One region of the Achromobacter sp. ISS7 genome, then DNA from elsewhere that is predicted to be linked to it. Evidence: riboswitches for the same ligand, from Rfam matches in the RefSeq annotation. Region 1 holds a riboswitch; the other holds the start of a gene.

Region 1 (6,940 bases):
TTCAGCTTGGCGCCGACCTTGACGTCGCCGACGAAGACCAGGTCACCCAGCTGGTCCTGGGCGGTATCGGTGATGCCGACGACGAACACGTCGCCTTCGGCTTTGACCCATTCATGGGACTCGGTGTACTTGCGATCGGTGGGCAGACTCATGGGAACTCCTGGGGGATTCGGATAAGGAAATGGTGTTGCGCGCCTCGCGCCGACGGCCCTGCCCCGAGGGGCCGGCCAGCGGCGCGAAGCTTCGAGTTTACGAGTGTTCGACGGCTTTGCCGTTACGGACAAACGGCAGTTTGCAGACCAGGGCGGGCACCCACTTGCCGCGGATGTCGACCTCGACCGTGTCGCCCGCGGCCACGCCTTGCGGCAGGCGCGCGAAACCGATCGAGACGCCCAGCGTCGGCGACATGGTGCCGCTGGTCAGCTCGCCCACGCCGTGCGGGGTGCGCACCGCCATGTGGGCGCGCATCACGCCGCGCTCCTGCAGTTTCAGGCCGATGAAGGTGGCGGGCGTGGCGAACTGCTCCAGCGCGTCGCGGCCGATGAAGCGGCGCTCGGGGTTTTTCAGGGACACCGTCCAGGTCAGCGCGGCTTCGCCGGGCTGGGTCAGTTCGTCCATGTCCTGGCCGTACAGGTTCATGCCGGCTTCCAGGCGCAGCGTGTCGCGCGCGCCCAGGCCCGCCGGGCGCACGCCCTGGGCCGCCAGGTCGCGCCACAGTTGCACCGCCTCGGTGGCAGGCAGCACGATCTCGAAACCGTCTTCGCCGGTGTAGCCGGTGCGCGCCACCAGGGTGTCGTCGCCGACGCGGGCGGCCACGAACGGGGTCAGCGGCTCGCTGGCGGCCTGCCAGGCCGGACGCGCGGCCCAGACCTTGGCGCGGGCATTGGGGCCCTGCACGGCGATCATGGCCAGGTCACGGCGCGGCGTGATGGCGACGTCGAACTTGCCGGCCTGCTTGACGCGCTGCATCCAGGCCATGTCCTTGTCGGCCGTGCCGGCATTGACCACCACGCGCCATTCATCGGCGGCGAAGAAGTAGACGATCAGGTCGTCGATGACGCCGCCCTGCGGGTTCAGCATGCAGGTGTAGAGCGCCTTGCCGGGCACGGTCAGCTTGGCCACGTCATTGGCCACCAGGCGCTGCAGGAAGGCAAAGGCATCGGGGCCGGTGACGTCGGCGTTGAGCATGTGCGAAACGTCGAACATGCCGGCGTCCTGGCGCACCGCGTGGTGTTCTTCCAGTTGCGAGCCGTAGGCCAGGGGCATGTCCCAGCCGCCGAAATCGACCATGCGGGCGCCGGAGGCGATGTGTTCGTCGGCCAGCGGGGTGCGTTTGAGGGTTGCGGACATGCGCGGGTACTCCGGAGCGGCAGCGGTGCCAGGGTTACGGAATGCCGCCGGCGGACAGGAAACGCCCGCGCAACGGCTGAATTTTCCGCCCCTCTGTCCTTTTGCCTGAGAGTTGCCCCGCGTGGCGGGTTTGCACCTTCGGCGCCTGGGCTGCGCGCTATGTCCCTGTTTGGGCAGCGGCGCCAGGTCTCTCCAGAGTGCTGCTTTGCCGCGTCCGCGCGGTAAAAACCGGGACAGGGCAAACATGCGCGGTATGGGATACCTGAGCGATTCTGGGCGAATTGCGCCTTCGGCGGCGGCCGCGGACGGCCGCTCTCTCCCGCAACATGCGTGACAGCGCCGAAAGCATACCGCGAAACGCCGTTCCGTTGTTGATCCACGGCCTTGATACGCGGCCTCGATCCGAGGCCGCGGGCCCGCCCCCCGCGCGACGGCCGCTCAGCCCAGCGCGGTGTCCAGCAGCATCATCAGCACGAAGCCCAGCATCAGCCCGCAGGTGGCGTAGACCTCGTGCCCCTTGCGGTGCGATTCCGGGATGATCTCGTGGCTGATCACGAACAGCATCGCCCCGGCGGCGAAACCCAGCCCCCACGGCAGCAGCGCCGCCGACCAGCCCACCACCGCCGCGCCCAGCACCGCGCCGACCGGCTCGACCAGGCCCGACAGCATGCCCAGCGCCACCGCGAACGCGCGCTTGTAGCCGGCGGCGATCAAGGCCACGGCCACCACCAGCCCCTCGGGAATGTCCTGGATGGCGATGCCGGTGGCCAACGCCGTGCCGCGCACCGGATCGTTGCCGGCGTAGCCCACGCCGATGGCCAGGCCCTCGGGCAGGTTGTGCAGCGTGATCGCGAAGACGAACAGCCAGGTGCGGCGCAGGCGGTGCGCCTCGATGCCCTCGCGGCCCTTGATGAAGTGCTCGTGCGGCAGCAGCCGGTCCATCAGCAGCAGTACCGCCGCGCCCAGCAGGATGGCGGCGCCCACCGTCAGGCCCGCGCCCCACGGGCCGGCGCCCTGGGCCTCGGCCGCCGCGATGCCCGGCGCCACCAGCGAAAAGGCGCTGGCCGCCAGCATCACGCCGGCGCCGAAGCCGAACATGCTGTCCTGCATCTTCTGCGGGATGGTGCGCGCGAACAGCACCGGCAGCGTGCCGGCGGCGGTGGCGCCGGCCGCCACCATGCCGCCCAGCAGCGCGTCGGCCACGTGCGGCGCGTGCTCGTTGAAATAGACCCACATCTGGTGCAGGCCCAGGCAGGCGACCAGCACCGCCAGCGTCCAGACACTGACGCTGATGGCCGCGGGCCGGATGCGATGACGGCTGAAAGTGTTCATGGACCGCTGCCCCCGCGCAATGCCGGCTCAGCCCACGGCGGCGGCGTAGCGGCGCGCCACCTCGGGCCAATCGATCACATTGTAGAAGGCGCCGATGTATTCCGGCCGGCGGTTCTGGTACTTCAGATAGTAGGCGTGCTCCCACACGTCCAGCCCCAGGATCGGCGTGTTGCCCTGCATCAGCGGGCTGTCTTGGTTGGCGCTGCTTTCCACCAGCAGCTTGCCGGCCGGCGTGACGCTGAGCCAGGCCCAGCCGCTGCCGAAGCGCGTCAGCGCCGCCTTGGTGAAGGCTTCGCGGAAGGCCGCGTGGCCGCCCAGTTCGGCGTCGATGGCGCGGGCCAGGGCGCCGTCGGGCTCGCCGCCGCCCTGCGGCGACATCACCGACCAGAACAGGCTGTGGTTGGCGTGGCCGCCGCCGTTGTTGCGCACCGCGCCGCGGATGGCCTCGGGCAGTTGGTCGATGCGCGCCACCAGGGCGTCGACCGGCTCGTCGGTGGCGATGCCGGCGCCGTCCAGCGCGGCGTTCAGGTTGTTGACGTAGGTCTGGTGGTGCTTGCTGTGGTGGATCTCCATCGTCAGGGCGTCGATGTTCGGCTCGAGCGCGTCGTAGGCGTAAGGCAGGGGCGGCAAGGTGTAGGCCAAGGCGGTCTCCGTCGGGCGACGCTGCCGGTGATGACAAGCGTCTGATTTTTAGAAATACAAATGATAGGTATTTTTATTTGATATCACAACGATAACGTTGCAATGCCTGTCATGCAGCCAGGCTATGAGCCGCGCAGGCCCTTGGCGGGCAGCACGAAGCGTGCCCGCGCCGATGGGCGGGAAACGCGTGGGACGAAGCGGGCGGCGCGCCCGGAGAATGCGGCTGGAGCGCCTAGAGCGCGTTGCCGCAGGCGACGCCCGAGGCCCAGGCCCACTGGAAGTTGTAGCCGCCGAGCCAGCCGGTGACGTCCACGGCCTCGCCGATGAAGTACAGGCCGGGGGTGGTCTTGGCCTGCATCGACTTCTGGTCCAGGCCGCGGGTGTCGACGCCGCCGCGCATGACCTCGGCCTTCTTGTAGCCGGCGGTGCCGCTGGGCACCAGCGTCCACTGGTGGATGTCCTGCGCCAGGGCGCGCAGGGTCTTGTCGGGCGCGTCGGCCAGGCGCAGCGCCGCCAGGCCCGGCTTGCCGCCCTGCTCCGCCAGCTGCAGCCAGCGGTCGGCCAGGCGCTTGGGCCACAGGCCGGCCAGCACCGTGTGCAATTGCTGCCGGTTGCCGGACTTGGCGGCCAGCAGTTCGGCGGCCAGGTCGCGCCCCGGCGCCAGGTCGATGACGATCGGCTCGCCCGGTTTCCAGAAGCTGGAGATCTGCAGGATGGCCGGGCCCGACAGGCCGCGATGGGTGAACAGCAGGTCCTCGAGGAACTCGCCGCGCGCCTTGCCCTGCCCCGTGGCCAGGTTGACCTCCAGCGCCACGCCGGACAGTTCCGACAACGGCTGCCAGTGCGCGGCGTCGAAGGTCAGCGGCACCAGCGCCGGCCGCGGCTCGACCACCTTCAGGCCAAACTGGCGCGCCAGCTTCAGGCCGAAGTCGGTCGCGCCCAGCTGCGGGATCGCCATGCCGCCCGTGGCCACCACCAGCTTGGCCGCGCGGATCGCGCCCTGGCTGGTGCGCAGCTCGAAGCCGGCCTCGCCATGGGCTACCTCGGCCACCTGGCAGCCCATGCGCCATTGCACCCCGCCGGCGTCGCATTCGGCGCGCAGCATCTCGATGATGGATTCGCTGGAATCGTCGCAGAACAGCTGGCCGCGGTGCTTCTCGTGCCAGGCGATGCGGTGGCGCTTGAGCAGCGCCAGGAAGTCCTGCGGCGTGTAGCCCGCCAACGCCGACCGGCAGAAATGCGGATTGTCGGACAGGAAGTTGGCGGGACCGGCGCCGAGGTTGGTGAAGTTGCAGCGGCCGCCGCCCGAGATGCGGATCTTCTCGGCCAGCCGCTCGGCGTGATCGACCAGCACCACGCGCAGGCCGCGCTGGCCGGCGACCGCGGCACACATCATGCCAGCGGCGCCGGCGCCGAGAACGGCGACATCGAACATCAAGACTCCGGACCCGATCAGTCTTCGATCAGGCAGTCAACGTAGTAACGCTTCTCGCCGTCCGGACCCACTTCGTCGGCCAGGCCGTGGATGTAGGTCTCGAAGCCCGGGAAGCGCTCGTTGAACTCACGCGCGAACTGCAGGTACTGGACGATGGTGCGGTTGAAGCGCTCGCCCGGGATCAGCAGCGGGATGCCCGGAGGGTACGGCGTCAGCAGCACGCCGGTGACGCGGCCTTCCAGCTGGTCGATGTCGACACGCTCGACCTCGCGGTGCGCCATGCGGGCGAAGGCGTCGGACGGCTTGAGCGCCGGCACCATGTCGCTCAGGTACATCTCGGTGGTCAGGCGGGCCACGTCGCGCTCGCGGTAGGCCTCGTGGATCTGCTGGCACAGGTCGCGCAGGCCCATGCGCTCGTAGCGGCGATGGCCACGGCAGAAGTCCGGCAGGATGCGCCACAGCGGCTGGTTGCGGTCGTAGTCGTCCTTGAACTGCTGCAGCGCGGTCAGCAGCGTGTTCCAGCGGCCCTTGGTGATGCCGATGGTGAACAGGATGAAGAACGAATACAGGCCGGTCTTCTCGACCACCACGCCGTGCTCGGTCAGGTACTTGGAGACCAGCGCGGCGGGGATGCCGGTTTCGCCGAAGCTGCCCGACATGTCCAGCCCCGGCGTGATGACCGTGGCCTTGATCGGGTCCAGCATGTTGAAGCCTTCGGCCAGGTCGCCGAAGCCGTGCCAGTGCTCGTTGGACTCCAGGACCCATTCATCGCGGTTGCCGATGCCTTCGGACACCAGGCGGTTCGGGCCCCAGACCTTGAACCACCAGTCGTTCTTGCCGAACTCGGACTCCACCTTGCGCATGGCGCGGCGGAAGTCCATGGCTTCGCGGATGCTTTCCTCGACCAGCGCGGTGCCGCCCGGGGGCTCCATCATGGCCGCGGCCACGTCGCACGACGCGATGATCGCGTACTGCGGCGAGGTCGACGTGTGCATCAGGTAGGCTTCGTTGAAGACGTTGCGGTCGAGCTTGCGGGTCTCGGACTCCTGCACGATGATCTGCGAGGCCTGCGAGATGCCGGCCAGCAGCTTGTGCGTGGAGTGGGTGGCGAACACCATCGCGTCCTTGCTGCGCGGACGGTCCTGGCCGATGGCGTGCATGTCCTGGTAGAACTCGTGGAACGAGGCGTGCGGCAGCCAGGCTTCATCGAAGTGCAGCGTGTCGACATAGCTGCCCAGCTGCTCCTTGATCATCTCGACGTTGTAGATCACGCCGTCGTAGGTGCTCTGCGTCAGCGTCAGGATGCGCGGGTTCTTGTTCACCGCTTCGCGCGCGAACGGGTTGGCCTCGATCTTCTTGCGGATGTTGTCCGGGTGGAACTCTTCCAGCGGGATCGGGCCGATGATGCCCAGGTGGTTGCGCGTCGGGCGCAGGAACACCGGGATCGCGCCCGTCATGGTGATGGCGTGCAGGATCGACTTGTGGCAGTTGCGGTCCACCACCACGACGTCGCCGGCGGCGACGTTGGCGTGCCACACCACCTTGTTCGAGGTCGAGGTGCCGTTGGTCACGAAATAGCAGTGGTCGGCGTGGAAGATGCGCGCCGCGTTCAGTTCCGATTCGGCCACGGGGCCGGTGTGGTCCAGCAGCTGGCCCAGTTCGTCGACGGCGTTGCAGACGTCGGCGCGCAGCATGTTCTCGCCGAAGAACTGGTGGAACATCTGGCCCACCGGGCTCTTCAGGAACGCCACCCCGCCCGAGTGGCCGGGGCAGTGCCAGGAATAGGAGCCGTCCTGCGCGTACTTGACCAGCTCGCGGAAGAACGGCGGCGGCAGGCTGTCGACGTAGCTGCGGGCTTCGCGGATGATGTGGCGCGCCACGAATTCGGGGGTGTCCTCGAACATGTGGATGAAGCCGTGCAGTTCGCGCAGGATGTCGTTCGGAATGTGTTCCGAGGTGCGCGTCTCGCCATACAGGTAGATGGGAATGTCGGCGTTGCGAAAGCGCAGTTCGCCGATGAAGGTGCGCAGGTTCTTGATCGCGCTGGCCACGTCCTCGGGCGAATCCACGTCGAACTCTTCATCGTCGATCGACAGGATGAAGGCGCTGGCACGGCTCTGCTGCTGGGCGAACGAACTCAGGTCGCCGTAACTGGTCACCCCGATCACCTCGACGCCCTCG
Region 2 (6,940 bases), 2.4 Mb from region 1:
GGCATCCGCTGCGCGAGCAGATCGCCCGCTACCTGGGCGCCGCGCGCGGCATCGCCTGCGACGCCGGCCAGGTGGTGGTGCTGACCGGCATCCGCGACGGCCTGGACCTGAGCGCGCGCCTGCTGCTGACGCCGCAGGACAAGGTGCTGGTCGAGGATCCCGGCTATCTCAACGCCGAGCCGCTGTTCAGCCAGTACACGCGGCGCATCGTGCCGATCGCCATCGACGAGCACGGCTTTTCGGTCGCGCGCGCCCGGCGCCAGCGCGGCGCCCGGCTGGCGCACGTGACGCCGGCGCATCAGTCGCCCACCGGCGTCACCATGCCCGTGTCGCGCCGCCTGGAACTGCTGGACTGGGCCGCGCAGGCCGGCTGCTGGATCCTCGACGACGACTACGACAGCGAGTTCAGCTACGACGGCGCGCCCCTGGCGGCGCTCAAGAGCCTGGACGGCGGCGACCGCGTGATCCACTTCGGCAGCTTCAACAAGACCCTCTTCAATGCCCTGCGCATCGGTTATGCGGTGGTGCCGCGGTCGCTGGCGCCGGCGTTCTCCCGCGCGCTCTACGTCACCGGACGTTCCTGCAGCGTGATCGAGCAGATGACGCTGGCGGCATTCCTGGAGGACGGCGGTTTCGCGCGCCACGTGCGCAAGGCGCGCTCGGTGTACGCCGCCCGCCGCGACCGCGTCATGGCCATGCTGCGCGAGGCGGTGGGGCCGGCGCCGCTGCGCGTCAGCGGCGAGCAGACCGGCTTTCATTTGGTGTGGTGGCCGCCGTCCGGCTTCGACGTCGCGGCCCTGCTGGCCCGTGCCCGTGACTGGGGCGTGGGCATCCAGCCGGTCGCCGACTTCTGCCGGCGGGTGTCCTGGCCGGACGGCGTGGTCATCGGCTACAGCGCGCGGCAGGACGCCGACCTGGACCGGCTGGAGGCGCTGCTGCGCGAGGTCACGCGCCGCTAGCAGGGGGCGTGGGACAGGCCTTGGCACAGACGGGCGCCCGCTCGCCAGGCGCGGGCGGTTTTCGTAGCAAAATGCCGCACGGCGTGTCCGCGCACGCCGCCGACTTTCACCGCACTCGATTCACCGCATTCCAGGATCCTCCATGCCGCAACTCGATCTCTACCAGGTAGACGCCTTCTCCGCCGCGCCCTTCGGCGGCAATCCCGCCGCGGTGGTGCCGCTGGACGCCTGGCTGCCGGACGCCACGCTGCAACGCATCGCCGAAGAGAACAACCTGTCGGAAACCGCCTACGTCGTGCGCCGCGGCGACCAGTACGACCTGCGCTGGTTCACGCCCGCGGTCGAGGTCGATCTGTGCGGCCACGCCACGCTGGCGACGGCCTGGGTGCTGTTCGAGCAACTCGGCGCCAAGCACGAGGTGCTGCGTTTCGCCACCCGCAGCGGCGAGCTGCAGGTGCGCCGCGCCGGCGATGGCCTGGCGATGGATTTCCCGGCCAGGCAGCCGGTGGCCGAGGCCGTGCCGCCCGGCCTGTTGCAGGCCTTGGGGCTGGCCGAGGCGCGGGCGCTGTACCGCACCGACGACTACCTCGTCGTGATCGACGACGAAGCGCTGATCGACGGCCTCAAGCCGGACTTCGCCGCGCTGGCGGCCTTCGACGTGCGCGGCGTGGCGGTGACCGCGCCGTCCGCGCGCCACGATTTCGTGTCGCGCTGGTTCGGCCCGCGGGTCGGCGTGAACGAAGACCCGGTGACCGGTTCCGCGCACACCTCGCTGGCGCCGTACTGGGCGCAGCGGCTGGGCAAGACGGTCCTGAGCGCCGAGCAGGGCGGGGCGCGCAAGGGCCAGCTGCGCTGCGAGGTGCGCGACAACGGCCGCGTCATCATCAGCGGCCAGGCCGCCTTGTACTTGCGCGGCACGATTTTCCTCTGATGCGGCGCGGCGCCGGCCGCCATTACCGAAAACCTATCGCCTCATCAGCACTTCAAATACGCCCCGCGCCGGGGCGCGCCTAGAATCTGCCGTCACAAGATCAAGGACCGGCGCGCCCCGCGCCGCCGGTCACGACAACGAGGAGACGCAGGGCATGGATGCGGTGTGGATAGTGGCGATCGGCGCGGCCGCGGCGGGCTTCGTGCAGGGGCTGTCGGGCTTTGCCTTCGGCATGGTGGCCATGTCGTTCTGGGCCTGGGTGCTGGACCCGCGGCTGGCGGCGGCGCTGGCGGTGTTCGGCGCGCTGACCGGACAACTGCTGGCGGTGTTCTCGGTGCGCCGCGGCTTCAACTGGCCGCTGCTGTGGCCCTTCCTGCTGGGCGGGCTGGCCGGCATTCCGCTGGGCGTGCTGGTCCTGCCGCACCTGGACATGGACTGGTTCAAGGCGGTGCTGGGCGCGCTGCTGGCGCTGTGGTGCCCGGTGATGCTGATGGCGCAGCGCCTGCCGCGCATCGGCGGCAACCGCTGGGGCGACGGCGCGGTGGGCCTGGTGGGCGGCGTGCTGGGCGGCATCGGCGGCTTCGCCGGCAGCGTGCCGACGCTGTGGTGCACGCTGCGCGGCTTCAACAAGGACACGCAGCGCGCCGTGATCCAGAACTTCAATCTGTCGATGCTGTCGGTGACCATGGCGATCTACCTGGCCACCGGCATCGTCACGCGCGACATGGCGCCCATGTTCGCAGTGGTGGCGCCGGCCATGCTGATCCCCACGCTGCTCGGCACGCGCCTGTATATCGGCATTTCCGAAGTGACGTTCCGGCGCATGGTGCTCGGGCTGCTGACCTGCTCGGGCCTGACGCTGCTGGCGTCGTCGGTGCCGCAGCTGCTGGCGCGCTAGCCGCGCCGGCATCAAGCGCCTTGCATTGACCGCCCCAGGCACGCCGGGCTATGGTCGCCGGATCATCAAATTCGGCTTGAAGATCATGAATCCTTCCCGCATGCTGCCCGGCACGCGCGCCCTGCGGACGTTCGAGGCCGCGGGCCGGCTGCTGAATTTCACCCGCGCCGCGGACGAGGTGGGCCTGACGCCCGCCGCGGTCAGCTACCAGATCAAGGAAATCGAGGACCAGCTCGGCCTGGTGCTGTTCACGCGCAACAGCCGCAGCATCCAGCTGACGCCGGCCGGCGCGGTGCTGCTGGAAGCGACCGCCGATGCGCTCGACGGCCTGCGGCGCGCCGTCGGCCGCGCCCAGCGCATGGCGCGCGGTGCCGGCCACCTGCGCCTGTCGCTGGAAGCGCGCTTCGCCACCCACTGGTTGCTGCCGCGCCTGGCGCGTTTTCGCGCGGCCCATCCGGGCCTGGAACTGACCTTCGACATCAGCGACCAGGTGCGCGATTTCGAGATCGACGATATCGATGCCGCGATCCGCTTCGGCGCCGGCCGTTACCCCGGCGCGCGGGCCGACCGCCTGTTCGCCACCACGCTGGCGCCGATCGCCAGCCCCGCCTTGCTCGCCAGCGGACCGGCCATCGCGTCGCCGCGCGACCTGGCGCGCTACCCGCTGAGTCACGTCGATTGCGTGGCCGATGGCATGGTCTGGCCAGACTGGAAAATGTGGCTGGCGGCGGCCGGCGTCGGCGATGTCGACGCCAGCCGCAGCCTGGCGTTTCCAGATTCCAGCCACGTGGCGCAGGCGGCGCTGGACGGCAGCGCCGTGGGCCTGCTGGAACCGGCCATGGTGGCCGCCGATCTCGCCAGCGGGCGGCTGGTCAGGCTGTTCGATATCGACGTCGGCATGGCGCCGGACTTCGCCTATTACCTGGTCTATCCGCAGGGCAGCGCGGACGACGCGCGGGTGATGGCGTTGCGGGAGTGGCTGGCGCGGGAATCCTGCGCTACGGCAGCGCCACCGCTTCCCTGACGCTCGCCGCCAGCATCTGCGCGGTCGCCGCGGACAGCGTCCAGCCCAGGTGCCCGTGGCCGGTGTTGTAGAACACGCCGGGGCGCTTGCCCGGACCGACGCGCGGCATCATGTCGGGCATCATCGGCCGCAGTCCGCACCACGGCACCACGCGCGCGGTGCGCACGCCGGGAAAGTGGCGGCGGGTCCAGTCGACCAGGGGCTGGATGCGTTCGGCGCGGATGTCCAGGTTGAAGCCATTGAACTCGGCGGTGCCGGCCACGCGGAAGCGCTCGCCCAGGCGGCTGGTGACGATCTTGGCGGCTTCGTCCAGCAGGCTCACGGTGGGCGCGGCCGCCTGGCTCGCGGCGTCGTCCAGGTGCACGCTGATCGAATAGCCCTTGACCGGGTAGATGTTCAGGCGGTCGCCCAGCTGCCGCGCGAACTGGCGGCTGGCGGCGCCGGCGCAGACGACGATGGCGTCGGCCTCGTGCTGTTCGCGCCGCGCGCCGTCCTCGCGCGCCACGTCCAGCACGTAGGGCAGGCCGTCGCGGCTGATGGCGCGGATGTCGGCATCCTGTTCGAAACGCACGCCGCGCCGCAGGCACGCCTGCGCCAGGCCGCTGGTGAACTTGTGGATGTCGCCGGTGGCGTCGGACGGCGTGTAGAAGCCGCCGTGGCAGGGCGTGCTCAGCGTCGGTTCGATGCCGCGGATTTCCTCCGGCGTGACGGCGTGCCGTTCCAGCCCGCCCTCGCGCAGCAGCGCGTTGGCGCGGCGCGCGGTCTCGAAGCTGGCGGCGTCGTGGTAGATGTGCAGGATGCCGCGACGTTGCAGGTCGAAGTCGATGCCTTCCTCGACCGCCATGGCGTACAGGTGCTCGCGCGCCTCGATCGCCATGCGGGTGGTGGCGATGGTGTTCTGGCGGTAGTTGCGGATCTGCCCCATGAACTGGGCCAGCCACGAATACTTGTGCCAGCTCGGGCGCGGGTTGAGCAGCAGCGGCGCGTTGTGGCGGCCGAGCCAGCGCAGGCCCTTCATGACGGTGGCGGCGCTGTTCCAGACTTCGGCGTTGCTGGCGGACAGCTGGCCGCCGTTGGCGTAGGACGTCTCCATGGCGGGATAGCGTTGGCGGTCGTAGACGGTGACGTCGTAGCCCAGTTTGCTCAAGGCGTAGGCGGACGTGACGCCGGTGATACCGGCGCCAATGATGGCGATGCGGGGCATGATGGCTCCAGATGGCGTGGCCACGACCCAATGATCGTGGCACCCCATCTGTCTCTGTACCTGAGAGCTTCACCCGGGCGCGGCGGCGCGGGTTCCCCTTCGGTGGGCGCCAGGCGCCTCTCTCCAGATTGTCTAGACCGCGCAGTCCTGTTGCCTGAGAGTTTCCGGGGCGGTTGCTCCGTCGGCGCCCGCCACGGGGGACGGGACTCTTCTGCGGGGTTTTGAATCGACGAAACCGAGAATAGCCAAAATTCGTCGGGCGCGGCACTCAGGGTTAATACCAGGGTGGCGCGGGATTGGCTCTACACTGGGCGCCGACCCGCCGGCACGCGCCGGCCAAGAAAACGATAGGACGATCTCGCATGCGCGCTCCGGCAATGCCCCGTGTTTTCCCGCGGCCCAAGACCCTGACATCGGCCCTGGCCCTGAGCCTGGTGTTGGCCGGCGCCGCCTCGGCTAGCCCGGCCGCGACGCAGGCCGCCTCCCCAGCCGCCAGCGCACAGGCGCCCGCCGCCAGGTCATCCACGGCGCCGGCTGCCGCACCCGCCAAGGCCGATCGCGCCACGGCCGCCGTCGACGCCGCGGTGGCCGACGTCATGCGCCAGTACGGCATCGCCGGCATGGCCATCGGCGTCAGCCGCGACGGCGAGCAGCGCTTCTTCAACTACGGCGATGCCTCGCGCGAGCCGCGGCGCGCGGTCTCCAGCGACACGCTGTTCGAGCTGGGATCGATCAGCAAGACCTTCACCGTCACGCTGGCCGCCTACGCGCAGGCCACGGGCCGCCTGTCGCTGGCCGACAGTCCGGCCAAATGGGTGCCCGAATTGCAGGGCAGCGAATTCGCCAAGATGACGCTGGTGAACCTGGCCACGCACACCGCCGGCGGTTTCCCGCTGCAGGTGCCGGACGCGGTGCAGACCATGGCGCAGCTGATGGACTACCTGAAGGCGTGGACGCCGCAATACGCGCCCGGCACGCGGCGCACCTACGCCAACCCCAGCATCGGCATGCTGGGCGTGGTGGCGGCGCGCGCGCTGGGCGAGCCCTACGTGGTGGCGATGGAGCAGCAGCTGTTTCCCAAGCTGGGGCTGCGCGACACCTACCTGGAAGTGCCGCCGCGCAAGATGCCCGACTACGCCCAGGGCTACGACAAGCAGGACGCGCCGGTGCGCGTGAATCCGGGCGTGCTGGCCGACGAGGCCTACGGCGTGAAGTCCAGCGCCCGCGACATGCTGCGCTTCGTCGAGATCAACCTGGGCACCGCGCCGGTCGACGCCACGCTGCAGCGCGCCATCGCCGAGACCCACACCGGCTATTACCAGCTGGGCGCGATGACGCAGGACCTGATCTGGGAGCAGTACCGCTATCCGGTCTCGGTGGACGATCTGGTGCACGGCAATTCCGCCAAGGTCGCGTTCGAGACCCTGCCGGTCCAGGCGCTGCAACCGCCGCTGGCGCCGCAGCAGGCGGTGTGGATCAACAAGACCGGCGCCACCAATGGCTTCGGCGCCTACGTGGCGTTCGTGCCGTCGCGCAAGCTCGGCATCGTGATCCTGGCCAACCGCAACTATCCCAACGAGGCGCGGGTGCGGTTGGCGTTGAGGGTGCTCAAGGCGCTGGCGCCGTAAAGGCCGCGCCGGCCGGCGGGCGCCCGCCGCCGGCGTTCATGACCTGCCGGTTGCGGCTGTCTCGCCAGCCGTCCTGGCGCCATCGAACTTCGGCAGCAACCCCATGATCTCCAGCCGCGCGCACAGCTCGCCCAGCCGCCGCAGCTTGTACGCCTCCACGTCCATGCCGGCATAGTCGTAGAAGCCCTGGCCTTCGCGCAGGCCGTTACGCCCCTGTTCCATGTTGCGTTCGATGATGGCCGGGGCCGCGAAGCGCGGGTCGAGCGCGCCGGACAGGTAGCGCGAGGCGTAGTAGA

Evidence for each region. Region 1 has a riboswitch for glycine ahead of gcvT (glycine cleavage system aminomethyltransferase GcvT). Riboswitches for the same ligand answer to the same signal wherever they lie in the genome.
Region 2: it holds a riboswitch for glycine, as region 1 does, so the genes downstream of both, AC1HFW_RS13655 (D-amino acid dehydrogenase) here and gcvT (glycine cleavage system aminomethyltransferase GcvT) in region 1, are expected to answer to the same signal.

Annotation. Positions count from the first base shown of each region.
Region 1 is NZ_JAWRZD010000001.1:5,432,864-5,439,803, reverse strand. Features, by position in the region: gene gcvH (glycine cleavage system protein GcvH) at 1-152, opposite strand, end outside; gene gcvT (glycine cleavage system aminomethyltransferase GcvT) at 250-1,350, opposite strand; glycine riboswitch at 1,434-1,556, opposite strand; glycine riboswitch at 1,590-1,682, opposite strand; gene AC1HFW_RS24720 (ZIP family metal transporter) at 1,789-2,682, opposite strand; gene AC1HFW_RS24715 (superoxide dismutase) at 2,710-3,324, opposite strand; gene AC1HFW_RS24710 (BaiN/RdsA family NAD(P)/FAD-dependent oxidoreductase) at 3,557-4,759, opposite strand; gene AC1HFW_RS24705 (arginine/lysine/ornithine decarboxylase) at 4,777-6,940, opposite strand, start outside.
Region 2 is NZ_JAWRZD010000001.1:3,036,499-3,043,438, reverse strand. Features, by position in the region: gene pdxR (MocR-like pyridoxine biosynthesis transcription factor PdxR) at 1-959, shown strand, start outside; gene AC1HFW_RS13670 (PhzF family phenazine biosynthesis protein) at 1,102-1,890, shown strand; gene AC1HFW_RS13665 (sulfite exporter TauE/SafE family protein) at 2,045-2,788, shown strand; gene AC1HFW_RS13660 (LysR substrate-binding domain-containing protein) at 2,874-3,812, shown strand; gene AC1HFW_RS13655 (D-amino acid dehydrogenase) at 3,787-5,016, opposite strand; glycine riboswitch at 5,061-5,147, opposite strand; glycine riboswitch at 5,149-5,240, opposite strand; gene blaELC (ELC family class C beta-lactamase) at 5,379-6,644, shown strand; gene AC1HFW_RS13645 (3-hydroxybutyryl-CoA dehydrogenase) at 6,681-6,940, opposite strand, start outside.